DNA from 2 places in the Streptomyces sp. NPDC055140 genome. Region 1 is predicted to be linked to the other one. Evidence: predicted binding sites of a transcription regulator. Region 1 holds the regulator's gene; the other holds the start of a gene.
The links. Region 1 encodes HrcA, which represses chaperone genes, less so after heat shock. Its sites were predicted from a motif close to TTNGCACTCNGNNNNNCNGAGTGCNAA; they were not measured.

Region 1 (3,408 bases):
GCGTCGGGCCCCGGGGCGAATTCGGCGACGATCGCGGGCAGGTCGTCGACGCCCTCCAGGTACTCCACGACCACGCCCTCGATGCGCAGGTCGTCGCCCCAGACCCGCTCCACCAGCTCCGCGTCGTGCCGGCCCTCCACATAGATGCGCCCGGCCCGCGCGACCCGCGCCCGCGCCCCGGGCACCGCGACCGACCCGGAGGCCGTGCGCGCGGGACGTACGGGCGCGGCGGACACCGGACGTACGAGGGTGACGACCCGGCCTTCGAGCAGGAAGCCGCGCGGGTCCATGGGGAACACCCGGTGTTTGCCGAAGCGGTCCTCCAGGGTCACCGTCGGGCCCTGGGCCGTCTTCTCGCAGCGGACGACGGCCCCGCAGAACCCGGTCGTGACCTCCTCGACCACGAGATCCACGTCCGCCGCCACCTCGGGGGCGGCCTGCTGCTTCTTCCACGGCGGGGTGAAGTCGGGGGAGTACAGGCGGCGTTGCGGGCCCGAAGGGCCTTCGTTGGAAGGGCGGTGGCGGGAGACGGGTGGGAGCATTCTGCAGACGATAGGAAGTGCGAACGGCCGTACGGTTACGACACGCCGAAACGCGCCGCCAGCGCGGCACGCTGCGCACGGACAAACTCCGCATTCACCGCGGCTCCGTGCCCGGGGACGTACACGGCATCTTCACCGCCCAGTTCCAGCAGCCGGTCCAGGGCGGCCGGCCAGCGGCTCGGCACCGCGTCACGGCCCGCCTGCGGCTCGCCCGACTCCTCGACCAGATCGCCGCAGAAGACGACCTCGGGCGTGCCCGGCACCAGGATCGCCAGGTCGTGCCCGCTGTGCGCCGGGCCCACGTTCGCGAGCAGCGCCTGGAGCCCGTTGCCCAGATCGAGCGTCCACTCCCCGCACACCCGGTGATGCGGCACGACGAGCACGTCAGCGGCCTCGGCCGCCTGCTCGTGCGGCACGCCGTGCGCCACCGCGGACGCCCGCAGCTCGTCACGGCCCCGCGTGAGCACCGTGTCGATGCCCGCGGCGCCGTACACCTCGACACCGGCGAACGCGGCCGTGCCGAGAACGTGGTCGAAATGGGGGTGGGTCAGCGCGATATGCGTCACGCGTGCCTGCGGGCCGATGAGGCGCCGGGTGTCCGCCCGCAGCGCCGCACCCTCACGAAGTGATGAACCCGTGTCGACGAGCAACGCCGCCCCGTCGCCCACCACAAGGCCCGTCGTGCAGTCCCAGCCCGGCAGCCGGACCCGCCCTGCCCGAGCGGACAGCTCCTCCCAGCCCACCGCATTCCAGTCCAGGTCGTCCACGGGTCCGACGCTAGCGCCCTTGCCGGGCCCGTACCCACCGGCCGTACACTGACCCGGAGACCATTGGCACTCGGCCGCACCGAGTGCCAGCCGCGGACGACACAGCTGGAGGTGCGCGCGAATGCTCAGTGAACGCAGGCTCGAAGTGCTGCGCGCCATCGTCCAGGACTACGTGGGGACCGAGGAGCCGGTCGGCTCCAAGGCGCTCACCGAGCGGCACAGCCTCGGCGTCTCACCGGCAACGGTGCGCAACGACATGGCGGCGCTCGAGGAGGAGGGCTTCATCGCCCAGCCTCACACGAGCGCCGGGCGGATCCCGACCGACAAGGGCTACCGCCTGTTCGTGGACAAACTGACGGCGGTCAAGCCGATGACGGGGCCCGAGCGCCGCGCCATCCAGAACTTCCTCGACGGCGCCGTCGACCTCGACGACGTCGTCGGCCGGACCGTGCGGCTGCTCGCGCAGCTGACGCGGCAGGTCGCCGTGGTGCAGTACCCGTCCCTGACGCGGTCGACCGTGCGCCACGTGGAACTGCTCTCGCTCGCCGCCGCCCGCGTGATGCTCGTACTGATCACGGACACGGGGCGGGTCGAGCAGCGGATGATCGACTGCCCGGCGCCGTTCGGCGAGACCTCTCTCGCCGATCTGCGGGCCCGGCTCAACAGCAGGGTCGCGGGACGCCGCTTCGCGGACGTGCCGCAGCTGGTGCAGGACCTGCCGGAGTCCTTCGACACGGAGGACCGCGGCACGGTCGCGACGGTGCTCTCCACTTTGCTGGAGACTCTCGTCGAGGAGACCGAGGAGCGGTTGATGATCGGCGGCACCGCCAATCTCACCCGCTTCGGACATGACTTTCCCCTCACCATCCGGCCCGTGCTGGAGGCGCTGGAGGAGCAGGTCGTGCTCCTCAAGCTCCTTGGTGAGGTCAACGATTCGGGCATGGCCGTACGGATCGGTCATGAGAACGCCCATGAGGGACTCAGCTCAACCTCCGTGGTCTCGGTCGGCTACGGTTCGGGCAGCGAGGCAGTCGCCAAGCTCGGCGTGGTCGGACCGACCCGCATGGACTATCCGGGAACGATGGGAGCAGTACGCGCAGTGGCACGTTACGTCGGACAGATCCTGGCGGAGTCGTAAGTGGCCACGGACTACTACGCCGTACTCGGCGTGCGCCGCGACGCCTCCCAGGACGAGATCAAGAAGGCCTTCCGCAGGCTGGCCCGTGAGCTTCACCCGGACGTCAATCCGGACCCGAAGACACAGGAGCGGTTCAAGGAGATCAACGCCGCCTACGAGGTGTTGTCGGACCCGCAGAAGAAGCAGGTCTACGACCTCGGCGGCGACCCCCTCTCGCAGGCGGGCGGAGGCGGGGCCGGCGGCTTCGGCGCCGGTGGCTTCGGGAACTTCTCCGACATCATGGACGCGTTCTTCGGAACGGCGTCCCAGCGTGGTCCCCGGTCGCGCACGCGCCGCGGCCAGGACGCCATGATCCGGCTCGAGATCGAGCTGGACGAGGCCGCCTTCGGGACCACCAAGGACATCCAGGTCGACACGGCCATCGTCTGTACGACCTGCAGCGGCGAGGGTGCCGCGCCCGGCACGTCCGCGCAGACCTGTGACATGTGCCGCGGTCGCGGCGAGGTGTCCCAGGTCACGCGGTCCTTCCTGGGCCAGGTCATGACCTCGCGGCCGTGCCCGCAGTGCCAGGGCTTCGGCACGGTCGTGCCGACGCCGTGCCCGGAGTGCGCCGGTGACGGCCGCATCCGCTCGCGGCGCACGCTCACCGTGAAGATCCCGGCCGGTGTCGACAACGGCACGCGGATCCAGCTCGCGGGCGAGGGTGAGGTCGGCCCCGGCGGCGGCCCCGCCGGTGACCTGTACGTCGAGATCCACGAGCTGCCGCACACCGTCTTCCAGCGGCGTGGCGACGATCTGCACTGCACCGTCACCATTCCGATGACGGCCGCGGCGCTCGGCACCAAGGTGCCGCTCGAGACGCTCGACGGCCTCGAGGAGATCGACATCCGGCCGGGCACGCAGTCCGGTCAGTCGGTCCCGCTGCACGGGCGCGGCATCACGCACCTGCGTGGCGGCGGCC
Region 2 (3,408 bases), on a different contig from region 1:
AGCGTCACGGTGTACGTCTCGAACTCGACCCGCGCCGAGGGCGTGGAGATCTCGCGCCCACCGGCCGTCTTGACCGAACTCCCGCTACCCGACGCGGACTTCGCGATCTCCGTCGGCGTGCCGAGCAGTTCGGCGAGGTCCCGCCGGTTGAGCACTCCGCACAGTTGCTCGCCGGAGACCTGCCCCGCCGTCTTACCGGCCTTCGCGCCCTTCTCGGCCTCCCCGCCCGAGCAGGTCGCCGGCTTCGGCTCGTCGCTGCTCTCGGCGTCCGTCTTCGCGATCACCCAGAACCCGATGGCGAGCGCGGCCACCAGCGCCACGGCCGATATCGCCTGTCCCCACGCGTTCATGCCCTTCTCGGGCACGTCGTCACTGTCGGCCATGTCCCCCACCTGCCCCGATCCCCTGACATATGCCCGGGGACCCTAACCCGTGATCACCGGGCGGACAAGGAAAACCGACCGGGGAACGCCCGAGGGCGGCACCCCTCGTGAAGAGGAGTGCCGCCCTCGGAAAGGACAGGCTGAACCGTCAGGCTCAGAAGTCCATGTCACCGCCCGGCATGCCGCCCGGAGCGCCGCCCGCGGCGGCCTTCTCCGGCTTGTCGGCGATGACGGCCTCGGTGGTGAGGAACAGCGCGGCGATCGACGCGGCGTTCTGCAGCGCGGAACGCGTGACCTTCGCCGGGTCGAGGATGCCCTCGGCGATCATGTCGACGTACTCGCCGGTCGCGGCGTTCAGGCCGTGGCCGATGGGAAGGTTGCGGACCTTCTCCACGACGACGCCACCCTCGAGACCACCGTTGACGGCGATCTGCTTGAGCGGGGCCTCGAGCGCGAGCTTCACGGCGTTGGCGCCGGTCGCCTCGTCACCGTCGAGCTCGAGCTTCTCGAAGACCGCGGAGGCCTGGAGCAGGGCCACGCCACCACCGGCGACGATGCCCTCCTCGACGGCCGCCTTCGCGTTGCGAACGGCGTCCTCGATGCGGTGCTTGCGCTCCTTGAGCTCGACCTCGGTCGCGGCACCGGCCTTGATGACCGCAACACCGCCGGCGAGCTTCGCCAGGCGCTCCTGCAGCTTCTCGCGGTCGTAGTCGCTGTCCGAGTTCTCGATCTCGGCACGGATCTGGTTGACGCGACCCTGGACCTGGTCGCTGTCACCGGCGCCGTCGACGATCGTCGTCTCGTCCTTGGTGATGACGACCTTGCGGGCGCGGCCGAGCAGGTCGAGACCGGCGTTCTCCAGCTTGAGGCCGACCTCCTCGGAGATGACGGTGCCACCGGTGAGGATGGCGATGTCGCCGAGCATGGCCTTGCGGCGGTCACCGAAGCCCGGGGCCTTGACGGCGACGGACTTGAAGGTGCCACGGATCTTGTTGACGACCAGGGTCGACAGGGCCTCGCCCTCGACGTCCTCGGCGATGATCAGCAGCGGCTTGCCGGACTGCATGACCTTCTCGAGCAGCGGAAGGAGGTCCTTCACGTTGCCGATCTTCGAGTTGACGATCAGGATGTACGGGTCGTCGAGCGACGACTCCATGCGCTCCATGTCGGTGGCGAAGTACGCCGAGATGTAGCCCTTGTCGAAGCGCATGCCCTCGGTGAGCTCAAGCTCGAGCCCGAAGGTCTGCGACTCCTCGACGGTGATGACGCCTTCCTTGCCGACCTTGTCCATCGCCTCGGCGATGAGCTCGCCGATCTGGGTGTCGGCGGCGGAGATGGAGGCCGTCGAAGCGATCTGCTCCTTGGTCTCCACGTCCTTGGCCTGCTCGAGCAGGGCGGCGGAGACGGCCTCGACGGCCTTCTCGATGCCACGCTTGAGGGCCATCGGGTTGGCGCCGGCCGCGACGTTGCGCAGGCCTTCCTTGACGAGCGCCTGAGCGAGGACGGTCGCGGTCGTCGTGCCGTCACCGGCGACGTCGTCCGTCTTCTTCGCGACCTCCTTGACCAGCTCGGCGCCGATCTTCTCGTACGGGTCCTCGAGCTCGATCTCCTTGGCGATGGACACACCATCGTTGGTGATCGTGGGGGCGCCCCACTTCTTCTCGAGGACGACGTTGCGACCCTTGGGGCCCAGGGTCACCTTGACGGCGTCGGCGAGCTGGTTCATGCCGCGCTCGAGGCCGCGCCGTGCCTCCTCGTCGAACGCGATGATCTTGGCCATGTGAAGTGGTCCTCCCGGACGGGGTGGAAACGCAAACGGACCGTGCTGGTGCCCGCGACGGACGGCCTGCGTGCCGTGTGGTTCCTTGCCCCACCCGGCCTGCGAGCCTCACCGACCCGATCCAAGTTCTGTCACTCTCACCTTCAGAGTGCTAACGCAATGATTAGCACTCGGCCTAGGAGAGTGCAAGCGCCTCCGGCAGACGCGCGGTCCCCGCGGACGGCCCGCACGGGCCGCGCGTGCACGCACGAGAGGCCCGCACCCCTCGCGGGGTACGGGCCTCTCGGCGTGAGTGTGTCGGTGGCCGATCGCGCCGAGATCAGACGGCGAGCTTGACCATGTCCGCCTGCGGACCCTTCTGGCCCTGCGAGATCTCGAATTCGACTCGCTGACCCTCTTCAAGGGTGCGGTATCCGTCCATCTGGATGGCGCTGTAGTGGACGAATACATCCGCACCACCGTCGACCGCGATGAAGCCGTACCCCTTCTCCGCGTTGAACCACTTGACGGTGCCCTGAGCCATGACTAACTCCCCTATTACTGGCCCTTGCACAGGCCCGCACTTCGCGGACCCGGGTCAGACCTCACGCCCCATTGGTTGGAGGTGTGCGCCGGAACGCGTCGACCGCGGCTGAATGTATCTGCCCAACTGCCCTCTGCAACAGGTCAATCGGACGAGAATTCTGGGCGCGGCAGAGCGGTAATAAGCGGCGCAGTCACTGGATTCCGGGGCAACTCGGGCCCGACAAATGCCACGAACACCCGATAAGGGCTGGGCACTTTGGCTGCTTCTTGTCGGACGGCGGCCGACTTCATATATGCGCTAGGCACAGGCGCGAAGCTCGCTTCCCAACTCTACCGCGCTCAACCATGCAGAATTGCCCCCTCCGTTTCTCTCGCGGAGGGGGCAATTCAGGTGACTCTGTGTGGCCTTGCAAGGCCGGGCGATCAGCCGCCGGCACTGTGCCCGATGGTCAGCCTCCGGCGACGGCCGGGATGATCGAGACGCCCGCGCCTTCCGGCGTCGCCGTCTCCAGGCCCTGCTCGAAGCGAACGTCGTCGTCGTTGACGTACACGTTCACGAAGCGGCGCAGCTTGCCCTGGTCGTCCAGGACGCGGGCCGCGATGCCCGTGTGGTTCTTCTCCAGGTCGGCGATCACCTCGGAGAGGGTCGCGCCCTCGGCGGCGACCTCGGCCTTGCCGCCGGTGTAGGTGCGCAGGATGGTGGGGATGCGGACGTTGACG

Region 2: the regulator HrcA is predicted to act here: its motif matches at 2,327-2,353, upstream of groL (chaperonin GroEL).

Annotation. Positions count from the first base shown of each region.
Region 1 is NZ_JBSGTG010000007.1:46,421-49,828, reverse strand. It holds gene ACWFR4_RS15750 (DUF3097 domain-containing protein) at 1-542, opposite strand, end outside; gene ACWFR4_RS15745 (MBL fold metallo-hydrolase) at 578-1,309, opposite strand; gene hrcA (heat-inducible transcriptional repressor HrcA) at 1,431-2,447, shown strand; gene dnaJ (molecular chaperone DnaJ) at 2,448-3,408, shown strand, end outside.
Region 2 is NZ_JBSGTG010000008.1:156,119-159,526, reverse strand. It holds gene ACWFR4_RS17840 (DUF6215 domain-containing protein) at 1-383, opposite strand, end outside; gene groL (chaperonin GroEL) at 538-2,163, opposite strand; gene ACWFR4_RS17830 (cold-shock protein) at 2,483-2,686, opposite strand; gene ACWFR4_RS17825 (MoaD/ThiS family protein) at 3,138-3,408, opposite strand, start outside.